3 regions of the Janthinobacterium svalbardense genome follow, and region 1 is predicted to be linked to each of the others. Evidence: predicted binding sites of a transcription regulator. Region 1 holds the regulator's gene; each other region holds the start of a gene.

Region 1 (3,276 bases):
ATGCTCCACAGCACCAGCCGGTACAGTACGCCATCGAACGGTTCGAAGGCATCGTCGAGAGGCAGCGAGGCGGCCAGCAGCCAGTTCACGGATTTCAGGCGTTTGAAGCTGTTGACGGCCGTGATGCTGCGGCTGTTGGTGCTGACCATGCTGCCTTCGCCATCTTGCCTCAACAACTCGGTGGTGGTCAGGTTGGCGTTCGGCAGGCGTGGCTGCAGCAAACGGTTGGTATCGGGGTGCAGCACGTAGCGCGGCACGGCGCCGCGCGTGAGGATGAAGTAATAGCCGCTCTTGCCGATCTTTTCCGAACGCAGGCGTCCCAGCAGGTTGTCCTTGTACAGGCGCAGCACACCGATCACCACGCCGGCCACCTGGCCATCGGCCGTGAGCACGGGCGCCACCATCTGCACGATGGGCATGCCGCTCGATTTGCCCAGCATCGGCTCGGTGATCATGGGCTGGCGCGTGCGCAGGACGGTCTGGAAATACTCGCGCTCGGCGACGTTGATGCCGGCGCGCCCCGCCACTTCCGGCATGTCGGCCACGACGGCGCCTTGCGCATCGAGCACCAGCACGTCGTCGAACAGCACCAGCATCGAGCGGCGCGAATAGTATTCGCGTAATTGGGCGGGCTGGGCGATCAATTCCGGCGGCTGCTGCCTGGCCGTCAGCGTGACGATCTGCAGCAGCATGCCCAGCTTGTCGTCGAGTTCGGCAGCGGTGCGGCTGATCAGGGCAGATTGCTGGCTCAGCAGTACTCGGGTGAAGTCGGCGCGCATGTGCTGCACCTGTATCATGGTGACCAGCGCGATCATGGCGATCGAGGTCAGGCTGGTGGCCAGCGCGACTTTTGCTTTGATGCCGAGAGGCTTCATGATTTCCTTTTCAGTACCGGGCGGTACAGGCGGCAGAGAATGCTGTCGGGAATTTTCCTATCAATACATCAACTTGGCAAGCGGCGTCGCGCAAATTGCCTTTCCCACATGGGCTTTTAACGATGTTGCCATATAATCAAGGTTGGAACGTCGTTTATTCAGCGGAAATGCGGTGAAATTGGCACACGGCAACCCTGTATGCAGTAAACTCGTTATTGCATTTTCTAAAAGGTACCGACATGACTGAAGCGCTACTCACTCCCACCATGCCCACAGTGACCGTGGAAGCGTTGCGTGCGCGATGCTCGACCTGCAGCATGCATCAATTGTGCCTGCCGATGGGCCTCGATGTGGGCGACATGGACAGGCTGGACCAGATCATCGGCCGCCGCCGCAAGATCGTGCGCGGTGCCTCGCTGTTCCGCATCGGCGACTCGTTCCAGAATCTGTACGCGATCCGCCTGGGGCACTTCAAGACGTACCAGATCAATCCGGGCGGTGAAGAGCAGGTGACGGGTTTCCAGATGGCTGGCGAACTGCTGGGCATGGACGCCATCAGCGCCGACCGCCACCACTGTAATGCGGTGGCGCTGGAAGACAGCGAAGTGTGTGAAATTCCGTTTTCCAGCCTGGAACAGTTGCTGGGCAATATGCCGACCCTGCTGCGCCATTTCCATCGCATGATGAGCCAGGAAATCACACGCGAGCAAAGCGTCATGCTGTTGCTGGGCAATATGCAGGCGACCCAGCGTTTTGCCGCCTTTATCGTCAACCTGGCCTCGCGCTATGAAGCGCGCGGCTATTCGGCCAGCAAATTTCAGCTGCGCATGTCGCGCGAGGAAATCGGCAATTACCTGGGGCTGACCATCGAAAGCGTCAGCCGTTTATTGTCGAAATTCAAGAAGGAAGGCTGGCTGCGCGTCTCCAACCGCGAGATCGAGATCTTGCAGCCAGCAAAATTGAAGGCCATTACAGCCGGCACGGACGTCTGTAAATAACAGCACCGTCAAAACCTACTGCGCGTCGCGCTTTGCGGCCTGCGATGCTCGCTGTGCTCTAGCACAGCTGCGCTTCTTAGCCACAAATCACTGCCGCTCGCTACGGTTTTTTCCCGGCGCTGTACGTTATAGCTCTTCATCCGCATGCAGCGCGATGCTGCGCTGCAGGGGCCAGGTCCAGATGCCGGACAGGCGCCACTCGCGTTTGTCGTTTTCCACCAGTACTTGCCAGCGGCTGCGCTCGAGCATCGGCAGCGCCACGGAGAAATTGCCGGCCGCATCGGGCTGCACCAGCAGCTTGATATCTTTTTCCGGCAAGGTCGCATGCGCCAGATGCAACTGCAGCGGACCCTGGTAAGCCTTGCCGAAGCTGTGCACGGAACCACTCAGGCGCGCTGCAGCAACGTCATACGACAGGCTGGTATCCATCGCCAGGTCGCTGGCGATCGTGTCGCGCCGCAAATCCTGGTTGATCGCCTTGCCCTGCTTGTAATAATCACCCACCACCAGGGCATCGGGCTGCGTAAACGCGATATACGCCATGCAGCTGCCGACGACCACGGACAGGCCGGGACCGATCATCAGCAGCCATGGCCAGCGATGCTTGTACCACGGGGCAACGGGGGCTTGCAGCTTGAGACTGTCGGACATTTTGTTCTCCTTGGGGTCAGACCCTTTGGGTCTGACCCCAGCTTTTGCTTCTGGGTTGAAAATAAAGTAAAGCTAACGCATGTTTGATGCTACCCCTACGGCGAAATACCGGGGTCGGACCCAGAGGGTCCGACCCCGAATCAACATCACCGCGGTACGATGAATACCGCGCTTTCACGCACATGCAGCGATGGGTCGTCCAGCGAGTGCAATTCGATCGCAATCTTGTTCGAGCCCTTTTCTCCCACGCCGTGCGGTACGCGCAGGCGGATCGGCCAGCCCAGCGTTTCCGTCGGCTGCAAGGTCACCTCTTCGCGCGTCAGCAAGGTCAGGCCCGGCAAGCCGGAAGCGCTGATTTTGAAATGCTGGGTTTGCTCCGAGGTGTTCATGATCTGCAAGCGGTAGACGTTTTCGATCATGCCGTCTTCCACTTCGCGTCCCATCGAACCGCGGTCGCGGATCACGTCCATTTTCAGGGGCGTGCGCAGCGCCAGCGAGGTACACACGGCGATGATGATCAGGGCCAGGATGGAAGTGTAGATCAGCACGCGCGGGCGCATGGCGCGCTGGCGGATCTGCTTCGAACTGAAGTTGTTTTCCATCGCATGGTCGGTACTGTAGCGTACCAGTCCCCGCGGCCGGTCGACCTTGTCCATCACGGTATTGCAGGCATCGACGCAGGCGGCGCAGCCGATGCATTCATACTGCAGGCCGTTGCGGATATCGATGCCGGTCGGACACACTTGCACGCA
Region 2 (3,276 bases), 3.0 Mb from region 1:
TCGCCCGACAGCTTGGCCGCTTCGCGCCGGCCGATCAGCTTTTCATAGTTTTCCTTGTTGATGATGTAGTCGCGGTTCAGTTGCGCCAGCTGCGATTCCACCTCGGGTACGGCATTGCTTTGTGCCAGCAGGCGCTCATTGCGCGCGTTGTATTCCTGCACGCGGGCGCGGATGGCGGCCACCTTGGCGTCCGCGTCCGTCAGCGCCACCTTCAGTTGCTGCAGCATGGGGCTGTAGTTCTTGCCCGGGTCGCCGGATGCCGTTTTCAGCTTGCTTTCCTCGATCTTGCGCTCTTCCAGCTGCGCAATGAGGCGCTTCGAGGCGATGATGTCGGGATGCAATTCTGTAAATTGCATGCGCAGGCTGTCCAGATTCTTGTTGAGCGAGGCGATGCGCTCATCGAGTTCCGGGTTCGTGATGGCCGCCGCGTTTGGCTCCAGGTCGAGCACCGGTTCGTCGCCTTCGATCTGGCTCAGGATGGCCTTGCGCGCCTGTTCCGCCTCGACCAGTTCCAGCTTGGCATTGTTCAGGCTATCGGACGACATCAGCAGCTGGCTGCCATAGTCGATGCCCAGGCGCGGCAGCAGCAGGTTGTTGCGGATCTTGAATTCCTTCACCAGGTTTTCCGCCGCGCTCAGCTTGTCCTCGTAATTCTTGATCTGCTCGTCGATGAATTGCACGGCCTTCTGCGAATCGCCCTTTTTCCCCTGGAAACTGCCTTCGACAAAGATGGTCAGCAGGCTTTGCACCACGTCGCGCACCAGCTTCGGGTCGCGCCCGCTGTAGCTGATGGTGTAGATGTCGTAGGCGCTGGTGCCGCTGATCTTGATGCGGCTCATCAGCTCATCGAGCCGGCCTTCGTGTTCGCGCACGGTCTTCGAATTCAGGTCGAGGTCGACCATGCGCATGACGCGCTCCACGTTCGGGCGGCTGAGCAGTGTGCGGCTCATGATGGCCACCTGCTGTTCCGTGTTCGGCACGCTGGTCATGCCGGCCAACAGCGGCTTGAGGATGGTTTGCGTATCGACAAACACGCGCGCCGACGTCTGGAAGTCGTCGGGTAGCGTAATGACCTTGATGAAGCCACCGATCGCCACCAGCCACGCTACCAGCAGCGCATGCCAGCGGTACTTCCAGATGCCTTTCAGGCTGGAAAGCAGTTGCTGTATCAATTCCTCCATGTCGCTTCCTTCAGGTGACGGTGCTGCACGGTCGATGGCTGGGCGGCGCGGACAACGGCGTCTTGCAAGAAATGCTTGCCTGTTGAGTAAGCAAAGTATAGGGCGCCTGTGGAGCAAGATTTCCCAAGATGATTGCTTCTTGATACGCCTCAAGGTTCACTTGCCGGGTTTTAATAATCATAGGAAGTTCGCGGCCCAGGCTGGTTCTGCGGGGCCTGCCACGGACGCGCCATCGACTCGAAGAGGCCCCGCATGAATCCGTTTCGCCGTGCATTTGTAACCCACACGCTGCTCCTGGCGTGTACTGCCAGCTTGCTGGGGGGCTGCCGCACACGCTATCCGCTGGCACCCGCCGACGACAGCGCCCCCATGCACGACTATCTGATCGGCCCGGGCGACTCCGTCAACATCATCGTCTGGCGCAATCCGGAAGTGTCGCTGACGGTGGCCGTGCGGCCCGATGGCAAGATCACCACGCCGCTGGTGGAGGATCTGGCCGCCAGCGGCAAGACCTCGACCCAGCTGGCGCGCGATATCGAGCAAGCCTTGGGCAAGTTTATCCAGCAACCGGTGGTGACGGTCATCGTCACCAATTTCTCGGGCCCGTATGGCGAGCAGATCCGGGTCATCGGCGAGGCGGCCAAGCCGCAGGCGCTGCCGTACCGCCTGGGCATGTCGCTGATGGACGTGCTCATCGCCGTGGGCGGCATCACTGACTTTGCCGCCGGCAACAAGGCCAGCATCATCCGCATGCGCGACGGCAGCCAGCAGCAGCTGGGCGTGCGCCTGGACGACCTGCTCAAGAGCGGCGATATTTCCGCGAATGTCATGATGCGGCCGGGCGACGTGCTGTTGATACCGGAGAGCTTTTTTTAGTAGCGGGCTCGGCAATATCAAAACAGCACTTATATTTGTCTTTTTGTACTTTCCAGCAAATTTCAGCGTGCAATTTTGCTACTGAATAGCATAATTCTTCTGTTTTTTTTGCCTGACGCGGGAACTTCTCTGCTTTTTATCTTGTCACAAGGCATTGGCTTCAGTCCGTCTCGACGGCTGCCGATGAACGTGAGGACAAGATGAGCTTTCAAGATGAACCTATTATTTCCTTCGACACGCCCGGTACTTTCAGTGACCTGGTGGTGGGCGAGGGCCAGATCGACCCGGCGATGGAGCACGAGCTCGACCTGCAGCGCTTTCATATCCGCATGGCCAATTCGCGTGGCCGGCGCGAGGCGGCCAGTTTGCTGATCCGCAAGATGTACGGCTGGCGCGGCTATGCCGTCGATCCCGGCATCGCGCATGCACTGAATAAAATCACCCTGTTTGCGGAAACGGCAGGCTCCACCGTCGGCACCATGACCCTGTGCCTGGACAATGACGAGACGGGCTTGCCCGCCGATGAAAACTTTCGCGACAAGCTCGACGTGCTGCGCGAGGAGGGCCGGCGCCTGTGCGAACCGTCGCGCCTGGCCATTGACAAGGGCGTGAGCAAGCGCGTGTTTGCGGCACTGATTCATATTTCTTATATCTATGCCCACAATATTCACGGCTTTACGGATTACGTGATTGAAGTCAATCCGCGCCATGTGGTGTTTTACAAGCGCATGCTGGGTTTCAAGGATTTTGGCGGCGAGCGAGAGTGTACGCGCGTGGGCGCGCCGGCCGTACTGCTGCGCCTGGACCTCGACTACATGGGGGCCCAGATCCGCAAATACGGCGGCATGATGGAACAGCATGGGGGTGAACGATCGTTTTACCCCTTTTTTTTTCCGACATGGGATGAACCAGGCATCACCGACCGGCTGCGGCAGGGGCGCAACTGACTCATTTATTTTTCAGCAAGATCGCCTGCATGTGGCTGCCCGGAATCGCGTAGGTGATGCCGCTGGGAGCGGTAATGGCCGCCTCTTTCAGGCCCTTGACATACACCATGTTGACGATGCCATAGACGAGACCGGTCTCGGGATCGAACAGGGGGCTGCCGCTGCTGCCTGGATACGCCGTCGCGTCCAGCTGGAATACCGTGTACGGCGCTTTTTGCAGTTGCGCCAGGCGCCGGGTGTCGAGGCGCTGCGCCGTTGCGCTGGGCCTGACC
Region 3 (3,276 bases), 1.4 Mb from region 1:
TTCGAAGCGGCCATGCAGCGCGACTATCCGCGCGGGCGCGACGGCTATCCGGCGTTTGCCATCCATCCGCCCGGTCCGCGCCCCCGTTATTCCGTACTGGTGTACATTGAGCCGATTGCCAGCGCCCCGGAAAAGTATGGCTATGACATCGCTGCGCGGCCCCTGATCGCCGAAGCACTGGAACAGTCGCGCGATACCGGGCAGCTCAGCAATTCCGGCGTGCCCGTGCCGATGGATGGCCGGCCGCAGCTGACGGGCATGGCCATGCGCCTGCCCGTGTACCGCTACCGCATGCCGACCGATACGCTGGAGCAAAGGCGCGCGGCTTACCAGGGCTCCGTCGGCATCGGCTACGACCTGGTGGCGATGATGCGCAGCGCGCTGGCCGACATGCCGGTACGCAATGTCCGCCTGACCCTGTTCGATATCGGCCAGCAGGCGCTTGAACAGCCGGACTTGCCGCACGATATGCGCCCCATCTTCGACAGCACGACGGCGGGCATGCATGCGCCATGGTGGCTGCCCGGCAACTCGGGCCGCTACCTGAGCAGCACAATGCTGATCGAACACAATGGCCGCGTCTGGCAAGCGCTGTTCAGCGTGCGCAAGAGCGACCTGTACACGCGCTTCGACGCCTTCCTGCCGTGGCTGGCCCTGCTGACCGGTTTTGCCAGCACCATGCTGCTGTACATGCTGTTCCACACCCTGGCGTCGTCGCGCCGGCGCGCCATCCAGATGGCGACGGGCATGACGGAGGAATTGCGCGCCAGCCAGATCCGCCTGCAGCTGTCGCACCAGAAACTGCGCCGACTGGCAGCCCACGCCGACCGGATCAAGGAAGAGGAGCGCAAGCGCATCGCGCGCGAAATCCACGACGACCTGGGACAGAACCTGCTGGTGCTGCGCATCGATGCCGACATGCTGGCCTCGCGTACGCAGCGCCGCCATCCGCGCCTGAACGCCCGCGCCCGCTCAACCCTGGAGCAGATCGACGCCACGATCAAAAGCGTGCGGCATATCATCAACGACTTGCGTCCCACCGTGCTGGACTTGGGCGTGAATGCGGCCGTCGAATGGCAGGTGGCGCAATTTCGCCAGCGCACCGGCATCGCCTGCGAAGTCAGCGAAAGCCATGACGACATTTGCCTCAGCGATCAATGCGCCACGGCCCTGTTCCGCATCCTGCAAGAGTCACTCAGCAATATTTCCCAGCATGCGAATGCCAGCCGCGTGCAAGTCAAGCTGGAAAAGTGCCGCGACACCGTGTCGATGAGCGTCAGCGACAACGGCGTGGGCGCGGCCATCGACGGACGCAACAAGCTGGGCTCGTTTGGCCTGGTGGGCATCGAGGAGCGCATCAAGCTACTGGGTGGCACCTTCTACATCGAAAGCAGCCCCGGCGCAGGCATGCGCGTGCATGTCAGCGTGCCGCTGGGTGCGGACGCCACGGCATTTCCCTACCAGGAAGACAGCCGGGCCAGCACCTGACAGGCACGTCCCGCATGAAACAAGCTCAGCTTGCGTATTTTGCAATTAGATGCAATATTGATGTAGAACAACTCAGCACCTGCCCGCCATGGGCCAGGCATTCCTCAACTATTTATCAGGAGTACACACCCACCACTCTCCCTTGTTGCACTGTATTTCCCACAACGCTCTTTACCACAAGGACATTCATGGATACGAACGACAGTTTCAAGGCAATTGCCGATTTGAATTTGGACGCGATCAAAGTCAAGCTGATGCACCGGGAGTCAGGCGAAGGATGGAGCCTGGAGAAGGCCAATGCGGTGGAGTTCGAGTACCGGCGCTTTCTGATCCTGATGAAACAGTTTCCGCAAGAAGAAACAGCGCCGCTGATGGATGTCGATACCTTCTGGCACTACCACATCCTCGACACCCTGAAATATGCGGCGGACTGCGAACAGGTCTTCGGCTACTTCCTGCATCACTTTCCGTACATCGGCCTGCGCGGCGAAGACGACGAAGCGGCGCACCAGCGCGTGGGCGAGCGCATGAAGCAGCTGTATGAGCAAACGTTCGGGGAAGATTATATCCGCGCAAAAACGGCGTATTCGGGACGGGCCGTGCAGGCGGCGTATTCGGGACGGGCTGTACAAACAGCGTTTTCCAGTGCCGCAGTACAGGCGACAGCGTACTCGGGCCGGGCCGTGCAAACGGCGTTTTCCAGCGCAGCGGTGCAGGCGACAGCGTATTCGGGCCGCGCGACGGGGGCTGCCAACACCGCATTTTCCAGCGCGCCCGCGACACTGGCCGCCGCAGTGGTCAAGTCGTCCGCGACCGGCCTGGAAATGGGGCGTTTCTATGTTGATCGTCCGGTGTTGAACAGCGAACCGCAATAGCAAAAACAGATGTGGCTGCCGCACGCGGCAAGCCTGACTTACCCAGACGGCACCTCTCAGTTTGCCGTCTGTCAGGCGCTCTTAGGCAGCCATCAACTCGCGCAGTTCACGAATGCTGAAATCGCTGATTTCATGCATGCGGATGAGGATCGTGGCGCCGATCGGCAAGGTGTTGTGACGAATCTTGCTGATGACCGGTGGCGCCACTTCCAGCGCGCGCGACAGGGCGGCATCGTTTTTCAGTTGCAGCTTGTCGATGATCGCATCGAGGACGCGATTCGGGTTGTAGGTAGGCAAAGAGGTAATTTGTTTGAGAGACATGATCAAAAATCCGTACTTGTTGTATTAGTGCACAAAGAAACCGAATGTCTCTTCTGCAATAATTCAGGGTAAACACACTAAAAAGCGCCATCACTTATGCGGCCTTTACGCCACAAACAATATAATACACGCTATTGTTGATTTTTGCGTAACTTAAAGCAAAATTGTGATAATTGAAGAGAATTGACGCACTTGGAATGTGCTAGAGGATAACTCAAATCGGGAAAATTTGCTGCACGTCATCAATTTTTACGATGAGCAACACCGCCGTGCATCAGCCAGGCTATGGCCATGAGGGTGCCCAGGCGGGCCATGTCGGCGGATAAATGCCAGCCTTGCGCGGCCAGGCCGGCCGGGGTGGCCGGAAGGCAAATGCCGGGGAAGGCGTCCACGCGGCACCAGGCCAGTTGCCGGCGAATTTCATCGGGTGGCGGTGGCGGCTGCAACGCATGTTCGCGGCCGCGCATATAGGCACGCACCTGTTCCTTGCTGGGGTGACTCGTAGCTCGCATGGATCGCTCCTGCTGACGGGAAACAACGTCACGCTAATTGTAGATGCCGAGCCCGCCACAACCAGCCAGGCCGCGTGACG

The links. The regulator FNR, encoded in region 1, switches genes on or off when oxygen is low (the NO sensors DNR and NnrR bind a similar motif). The targets are predictions, from matches to a motif close to TTGATNNNNATCAA.
Region 2: CNX70_RS15700 (XrtA system polysaccharide chain length determinant) is a predicted target of FNR. The motif match lies at 1,321-1,334, and genes of this name have one in related genera.
Region 3: CNX70_RS07335 (glycine-rich domain-containing protein) is a predicted target of FNR. The motif match lies at 1,546-1,559, and genes of this name have one in related genera.

Annotation. Positions count from the first base shown of each region.
Region 1 covers NZ_CP023422.1:292,073-295,348, reverse strand. The annotation lists gene CNX70_RS01235 (response regulator) at 1-875, opposite strand, end outside; gene fnr (fumarate/nitrate reduction transcriptional regulator Fnr) at 1,115-1,873, shown strand; gene CNX70_RS01225 (FixH family protein) at 2,000-2,524, opposite strand; gene ccoG (cytochrome c oxidase accessory protein CcoG) at 2,671-3,276, opposite strand, start outside.
Region 2 covers NZ_CP023422.1:3,544,754-3,548,029, reverse strand. The annotation lists gene CNX70_RS15700 (XrtA system polysaccharide chain length determinant) at 1-1,181, opposite strand, end outside; gene CNX70_RS15695 (XrtA/PEP-CTERM system exopolysaccharide export protein) at 1,434-2,057, shown strand; gene CNX70_RS15690 (N-acyl amino acid synthase FeeM domain-containing protein) at 2,258-3,004, shown strand; gene CNX70_RS15685 (S1 family peptidase) at 3,006-3,276, opposite strand, start outside.
Region 3 covers NZ_CP023422.1:1,688,635-1,691,910, reverse strand. The annotation lists gene CNX70_RS07340 (sensor histidine kinase) at 1-1,488, shown strand, start outside; gene CNX70_RS07335 (glycine-rich domain-containing protein) at 1,677-2,363, shown strand; gene CNX70_RS07330 (hypothetical protein) at 2,445-2,684, opposite strand; gene CNX70_RS07325 (hypothetical protein) at 2,927-3,196, opposite strand.